2 regions of the Enterobacter huaxiensis genome follow, and region 2 is predicted to be linked to the other one. Evidence: predicted binding sites of a transcription regulator. Region 2 holds the regulator's gene; the other holds the start of a gene.
The links. The regulator Fur, encoded in region 2, represses iron uptake genes when iron is present. The targets are predictions, from matches to a motif close to ATAATAATGAGAACNACTATCAA.

Region 1 (3,414 bases), 1.3 Mb from region 2:
CCACCCCGGCCTGTCCCGCCACGCCCCATGAGTCCTTCAGGCTGAGGTCAGACAGCCCGGCAGCCTTGCCGGTATCGTTAAATTTCTCATCAAAGAAGGTTGTGTAGTTCACGCCTGCGCCAATATACGGGCGGACCTTGCTGCTGGAATCACCAAAGTACCACTGCGCCATCAGCGTTGGCGGTAAATGGTGCACCGTGGCGATGTCTCCGGTCGGCCCTAAGCCAACGCGGTGACGGAAAGGCGTGGCCGCAAGAAGCTCGACGCCAACGTTATCCGTTGCCATGTAGGTGAAAGTCAAGCCCAGCTGGGTATTGTTGCTGACGTTAAAACCGCCCATTCCCAGCACGCTGTCTGAGCCTTCCGTTGGACGCGCCGTTGCCGAACCGGCACGAATAAAGAATTCGCCTGCTTCATGCGCGTACGCGCCGCCAGAGAGACTGCTTAAGACAAGGGCTGCCACCGCTAATTTTTTCATATCCGCTCCATCGTTGTGGTTTTAATAGCGGAGGTGAATATACCTACAAATAAGTAATAAGTGATCTAACCTGGATCACATTAAAACCAGTAACTTAACATTTATTGATCCAGATTAATTTTTACGAACGTTGACTCAACGCGAATCTTGATGCGCTCATGAATTGCTGGATTACTCCTGCTTTACAAAGATATGCTTTTCCATACAAGCCTTGATGCTGCCACCAGCGTCCTATCCGGTGTACAATTGCCGGCTAATTAACACCTGCAATACTCAAGGAGAGTGCATGTCTATCACGGCGAAGTCTGTCTACCGTGACACGGGAAATTTTTTCCGCAATCAGTTCATTACCTTTTTACTGATCGCGTTGTTGTGCGCCTTTATTACGGTGGTGCTGGGTCATGCGTTCTCACCCAGTGATGAACAGATAGCCAGCCTGAGCCAGGGGGATCATCTTGCAGGCAGCGTAGGTTTGTTTGACCTTGTGCAGAACATGACGCCGGAGCAGCAGCAAATCCTGTTGCGGGCATCCGCTGCGTCCACGTTTTCGGGTCTGATCGGGAATGCGGTTCTGGCGGGCGGTGTCCTGCTGATGATTCAGCTGGTTTCAGCAGGACAACGTATCAGTGCTCTTCGTGCGATTGGTGCCAGCGCCCCCGTCTTACCCAAACTGTTTATCCTCATCTTCCTGACCACTCTGCTGGTTCAGATGGGGATTATGCTGGTCGTGGTACCGGGCGTGTTACTGGCCATCGTGCTCTCTTTCGCCCCAATCATGGTTGTGCAGGACAAAATGGGTATTTTTACCGCCATGCGCAGCAGCATGAGGCTGGCGTGGGCGAATATGCGTCTGGTGGCACCGGCCGTTATCGGCTGGCTTCTTGCCAAAACGCTGCTGCTGTTATTTGCACCGAATTTCGCTGTATTAACGCCAAACGTCGGCGCGGTCGTTGCCAATACGCTGAGCAACCTGATTTCAGCAGTTCTGCTGGTCTACTTGTTCCGCCTGTATATGTTAATTCGTCAGTAACTGGGATCGCAGAATGAAGCAGTTTCTTGATTTTTTACCGCTGGTCGTCTTTTTCGCGTTTTACAAGCTGTATGACATTTATGCCGGAACGACGGCGCTGATTATCGCTACCGCCATCGTGCTGATCTACAGCTGGGTTCGTTATCGCAAAGTTGAAAAAATGGCGCTGATCACGTTCCTTATGGTCGCCGTCTTTGGTGGCCTGACGTTGTTTTTCCACAACGATGAGTTCATCAAGTGGAAGGTCACGGTGATTTATGCGCTGTTTGCGGGCGCATTGCTGATCAGCCAGTGGGTGATGAAAAAGCCGCTGATCCAGCGCATGCTGGGTAAAGAGCTGACGCTGCCGCAGGAGGTCTGGTCCCGTCTGAATATCGCCTGGGCTGTGTTCTTTATCCTCTGTGGCCTGGCCAATATCTACATCGCTTTCTGGCTGCCGCAGAATATTTGGGTCAATTTTAAAGTCTTCGGTCTCACGGCGCTGACGCTTATCTTCACGCTGTTAAGTGGCGTCTATATCTACCGACACATGCCTCAGGACGATAAAAACTGATGTTCCTGGCCAGATCGCGGCACGGTCTGGCCTTCTCCTCTTTCCTTTCACAATCTAAACCGTCTTCTTCAACAATGTCTGAATCATGAAGATTTTGTGGAGATTGCTGTCACTTTATTGTAATGAGAATCACTATCATTAATATTCTTCATCGCATTTTTAACAAATGGAAATGAGTTGATGAACAATATAATAAGATTTGCCCCCGCTTCACTTACGTTGGCCATTCTTACGGCATTAAGCCATGGCGCGCACGCAGCAGATGATACCCTCGCCGAGGGTGAAACCATGGTCGTTCAGGCGACTGCCGAAGAAGCGCTGAAGCAACAGCCCGGGGTTTCCATCATCACGGCAAAGGACATTGAGAAAGATCCACTGGTTAACGACCTGTCAGAAATTATTCGCAAAATGCCCGGGGTTAACCTCACCGGTAACAGCGCGACGGGCAGCCGTGGTAATAACCGTCAGATAGACATTCGCGGCATGGGACCGGAGAATACCCTGATTCTGATTGACGGTGTTCCGGTAACCTCCCGCAACTCGGTACGCTACAGCTGGCGCGGCGAGCGCGATAGCCGCGGTGATACGAACTGGGTACCGCCAGAAATGGTCGAGCGCATTGAGGTGCTTCGTGGGCCTGCAGCCGCCCGCTATGGTTCGGGCGCTGCCGGGGGCGTCGTCAACATTATTACTAAACGCCCGACCACAGACTGGCACGGCTCGCTCTCCCTTTACACCAATCAGCCCGAAAATGACAAAGAGGGGGCGACCAGGCGCGCAAATTTTGATATCAACGGGCCGTTAGCAGGCGATGCGCTGACCATGCGCCTGTACGGGAACATCAATAAAACCGACGCGGACGCTCAGGATATCAACACGGCACAAAATGGCTCCTATGCCGCCGGGCGCGAAGGCGTACGCAATAAAGACATCAACGCCCTGCTCTCCTGGAAACTCACACCGCTGCAGATTATCGATTTTGATTACGGCTACAGCCGCCAGGGCAACATCTATGCAGGCGATACCCAGTACAGCAACGGCAACCTTAGCCCCAATGGCGTCGTCTCGTCCCTGTATGGGCACGAAACCAACCGCATGTACCGCCAGAGCTATGGCCTGACCCACAACGGGATCTGGGACTGGGGCCAGTCAAAGGTCGGCGTCTATTATGAGAAGACCAATAATACCCGCCTGGAGGAAGGCTCAACGGGCAAAGTTGAGGGGATGATCAATAGCGACAAGTACAACACCAGCCGGCTCGAGTCATACCGTACAACCGGAGAGCTGAACATTCCGCTGTTCTGGCTGGTTGAACAGACTCTGACGGTCGGAGCAGAGTGGAACCGCGATGAG
Region 2 (3,414 bases):
TATTCGTGGCGGAAACTCCCCTTACGTCACCGACGCTTATCGCGACACGCTGCTGGCGCAATTCCCGCAGGCTCGAGCCCATGTCATTGCAGGTGCCGGGCACTGGGTTCACGCGGAAAAACCGGACGCTGTTCTGCGCGCTATCCGTCGCTATCTCACTGATACTGCGAATTGATTAAAAAGACAGCGACTGGACGGCGATGGGCTTCCAGTCGTTGGCGCGCCGTTTTCGCTGATGTATGATGGCGCGCTTATCGCCCGGGCTTTAGCAGGGCGGCGTGTTTCCCCCGAAGTCTCAGAATTATGGCCAAAGAACAAACGGACCGTACGACACTAGATCTGTTCGCGAATGAGCGTCGCCCGGGAAGACCCAAGACGAATCCGCTTTCACGCGATGAACAGCTGCGTATCAATAAACGCAACCAGCTTAAACGCGATAAAACTCGTGGACTTAAGCGTGTCGAACTGAAGCTGAACGCCGATGCTGTCGATGCACTAAATGAGCTGGCAGAGGCGCGCAACATCAGCCGCAGCGAACTGATCGAAGAGATACTGATCGCTCAACTCGAGGCTTTGCGCAGCAAGGCATAAGTCTGAAAATCCCCTTTATTACCCTTTTCATGTAGCACAGAGTGCAGTCCTGCGTGATAGCTGTTTCCGCAGGGTTGTCTGTTCTGCTATTATTGCCCTTATCCGTGGACAAATTGCGCCACCATACCATTAAGTTTCAAGAGGTTATTTTACTCATGGCAATCATCGGCATTTTCTTCGGCAGTGATACCGGCAATACCGAAAATATCGCAAAAAACATTCAAAAACAGCTCGGTAAAGACGTTGCCGATGTGCACGACATCGCCAAGAGCAGCAAAGAAGACCTCGAAGGCTATGACATCCTGCTGCTGGGTATCCCAACCTGGTACTACGGTGAAGCCCAGTGTGACTGGGACGATTTCTTCCCGACGCTGGAAGAGGTGGACTTCAACGGCAAGCTGGTTGCGCTGTTTGGCTGTGGCGATCAGGAAGACTACGCAGAGTACTTCTGTGACGCACTGGGCACCATCCGCGACATCATCGAGCCACGCGGTGCTGCTATCGTGGGCCACTGGCCAACGGCGGGTTATCACTTTGAAGCGTCCAAAGGCCTGGCGGATGACGATCACTTCGTGGGCCTGGCTATCGATGAAGATCGTCAGCCGGAACTCACCGCTGAGCGCGTTGAAAAATGGGTTAAGCAGGTTCGCGAAGAGCTGAATCTGGACGACATTCTGAACGCCTGATGGCCCTGCGGCGCAGCCTTGGTTGCGCCCATTTTCCAGGTAAAACCGATTAAATTAATTGCTACAAACTTTTAACTTTTTCGCTCAGACCTGTACAATATCCCCCTGGTAAAAAGTGGGTGCCATCGAACAAGTTTGTTGGTGATACCACGTTTTTATAAGCATACTTTGCTTGAGACTTGCAGTTTTCATTTAGCCATGGCAGTTCTATAATGAGACGCATTATCCCAAGTGCATTTTCTGTCACTTCTTCATTAGAAGTGAATCGTTTAGCAACAGGACAGATTCCGCATGACTGACAACAATACCGCATTAAAGAAGGCTGGCCTGAAAGTAACGCTTCCTCGGTTAAAAATCCTTGAAGTGCTTCAGGGACCAGACAATCACCATGTCAGTGCGGAAGACCTTTATAAGCGTCTTATCGACATGGGCGAAGAGATTGGGCTGGCAACCGTGTATCGCGTGCTGAACCAGTTCGATGACGCGGGCATTGTGACCCGTCATAATTTCGAAGGCGGTAAGTCTGTTTTCGAACTGACCCAGCAGCATCACCACGATCACCTGATCTGCCTCGACTGTGGCAAGGTCATTGAATTTAGCGATGATTCCATCGAATCACGCCAGCGTGAAATCGCTGCCCGTCACGGCATCCGCCTGACCAATCACAGCCTGTACCTGTATGGTCACTGCGCTGAAGGCGACTGCCGCGAAAACGACCACGCGCACGACGCGAAGTAAGTTCGTGTTTATACTCTGAGCCAGCCATTAGGTTGGCTTTTTTTTTGCGTTAAAAAGCCCGGTGGCGCTGCGCTTGCCGGGCCTACGGGCTATGACACCTTTGTAGGACCGGTAAGCGCAGCGCCACCGGGCATAATAACAGCGAATTAATTACTGTTATTGCTTCGAATTTCTTTCCAAATCTGGTCGCAACGCTTCGCCACTTCCTGATCGTTACCGGTTTTACGCGCCTGAATGCAGGCCTGGTAATCCATCACGCGGACGTTTTCCTGCGTCGCGAACTGCTCGTGCGCTTTCTCTTTCTTCAGCACGTTAAGCACGCTCTGACAGGCCTCGATTTTCTCCGGCGAACCTTCCGCAGTATTGATGCAGGCGCTATACGCCTCCTTCAGACGGGTGTCCTCTTTCGGCGCCTGTGTCTGAGCACACGCCACCAGCCCTGATGCCAGCAACGCGACGATTACAATTTTTTTCATCATGTGCAGTCTCCATACCGGCGGGACTCAGCCCGCCGGTGCGTTCATCAGAAGATGGTGAATGGTGCGATAACCATGAATTTCACGTCACGTTCATCCTGGAAGATGTTGCCGTAACCGCCCGCATAGCTCGGAATGTCAGAGTGGTTGTCATACTGCGTGAAGTGCAGTTTAAACATCGTGCCTTTCGCGCGCCCATCCTGCAGGGTGTAGATCGCATCCAGGCTGTAAGAGGACTCTTTCAGACGGTAGTTTGGATCGTAGTATGCGTCCGGAGTGGCCATATCAGCAGGCTTCGCGTCCCAGGCATAAGCGTAAGATGCCCCCACCGCCCAGCCAGGCAGGTTCCAGTTTTTGAGGTCGTACATCGCGCCGAAGAAGAGCGCTTTTTCGCCGTCGGCGTTGAAGTCAGAGCGGTTATCCCACCAGATATCCAGACGACCGTTGGACGATGCATAGGTTGGCGTCATACGCTGCAGGAAGTAACCCTGCTGCCCTTCCGCCTTCACCCATGTCCCTTCAAGACGCAGATCAACCTGGCCCACTTTGTAGCCGAAGGTCAGCGCCTGCAGCCATGCGGTGCCGTCATAGATATCGTTGACGGTGCCATTGCTCGCTTTATCACGGGTACCGTAGAACTGATAGCTGGTGCTCAGCGGGCTGCCCGCAACATCAAATTTGTAGCTGGCTTTTGCAAAGTACTGGTCAATATACCCTTCCGCCTGACCAAAAGCGGCTTCAAGCACCAGGTCGTTTTTGAAGTCATACTTCGCGCCCAGAGAGTGGAGATAGTCCACTTTGGTCTTTTTATCGTTCTGGTAAAACTTGTCCATCTCGATGTGCCACGGCGCTTTATATTCGTTGGTCCACATGTAGGAGAAGCTCAACGCGCCCGCATCGCCGTAGTCAAAGTTAGCCCCGGC

Region 1: a site for Fur is predicted at 2,178-2,200, ahead of D5067_RS10165 (TonB-dependent siderophore receptor). Genes of this name have one in related genera too.

Annotation. Positions count from the first base shown of each region.
Region 1 covers NZ_CP043342.1:2,130,073-2,133,486, reverse strand. The annotation lists gene ompW (outer membrane protein OmpW) at 1-478, opposite strand, end outside; partial or broken gene D5067_RS10180 (YkgJ family cysteine cluster protein) at 647-739, shown strand; gene D5067_RS10175 (YciC family protein) at 765-1,508, shown strand; gene D5067_RS10170 (septation protein A) at 1,522-2,061, shown strand; gene D5067_RS10165 (TonB-dependent siderophore receptor) at 2,242-3,414, shown strand, end outside.
Region 2 covers NZ_CP043342.1:3,407,147-3,410,560, forward strand. The annotation lists gene ybfF (esterase) at 1-175, shown strand, start outside; gene ybfE (LexA regulated protein) at 304-591, shown strand; gene fldA (flavodoxin FldA) at 747-1,277, shown strand; gene fur (ferric iron uptake transcriptional regulator) at 1,569-2,015, shown strand; gene chiQ (ChiQ/YbfN family lipoprotein) at 2,162-2,491, opposite strand; gene chiP (chitoporin ChiP) at 2,539-3,414, opposite strand, start outside.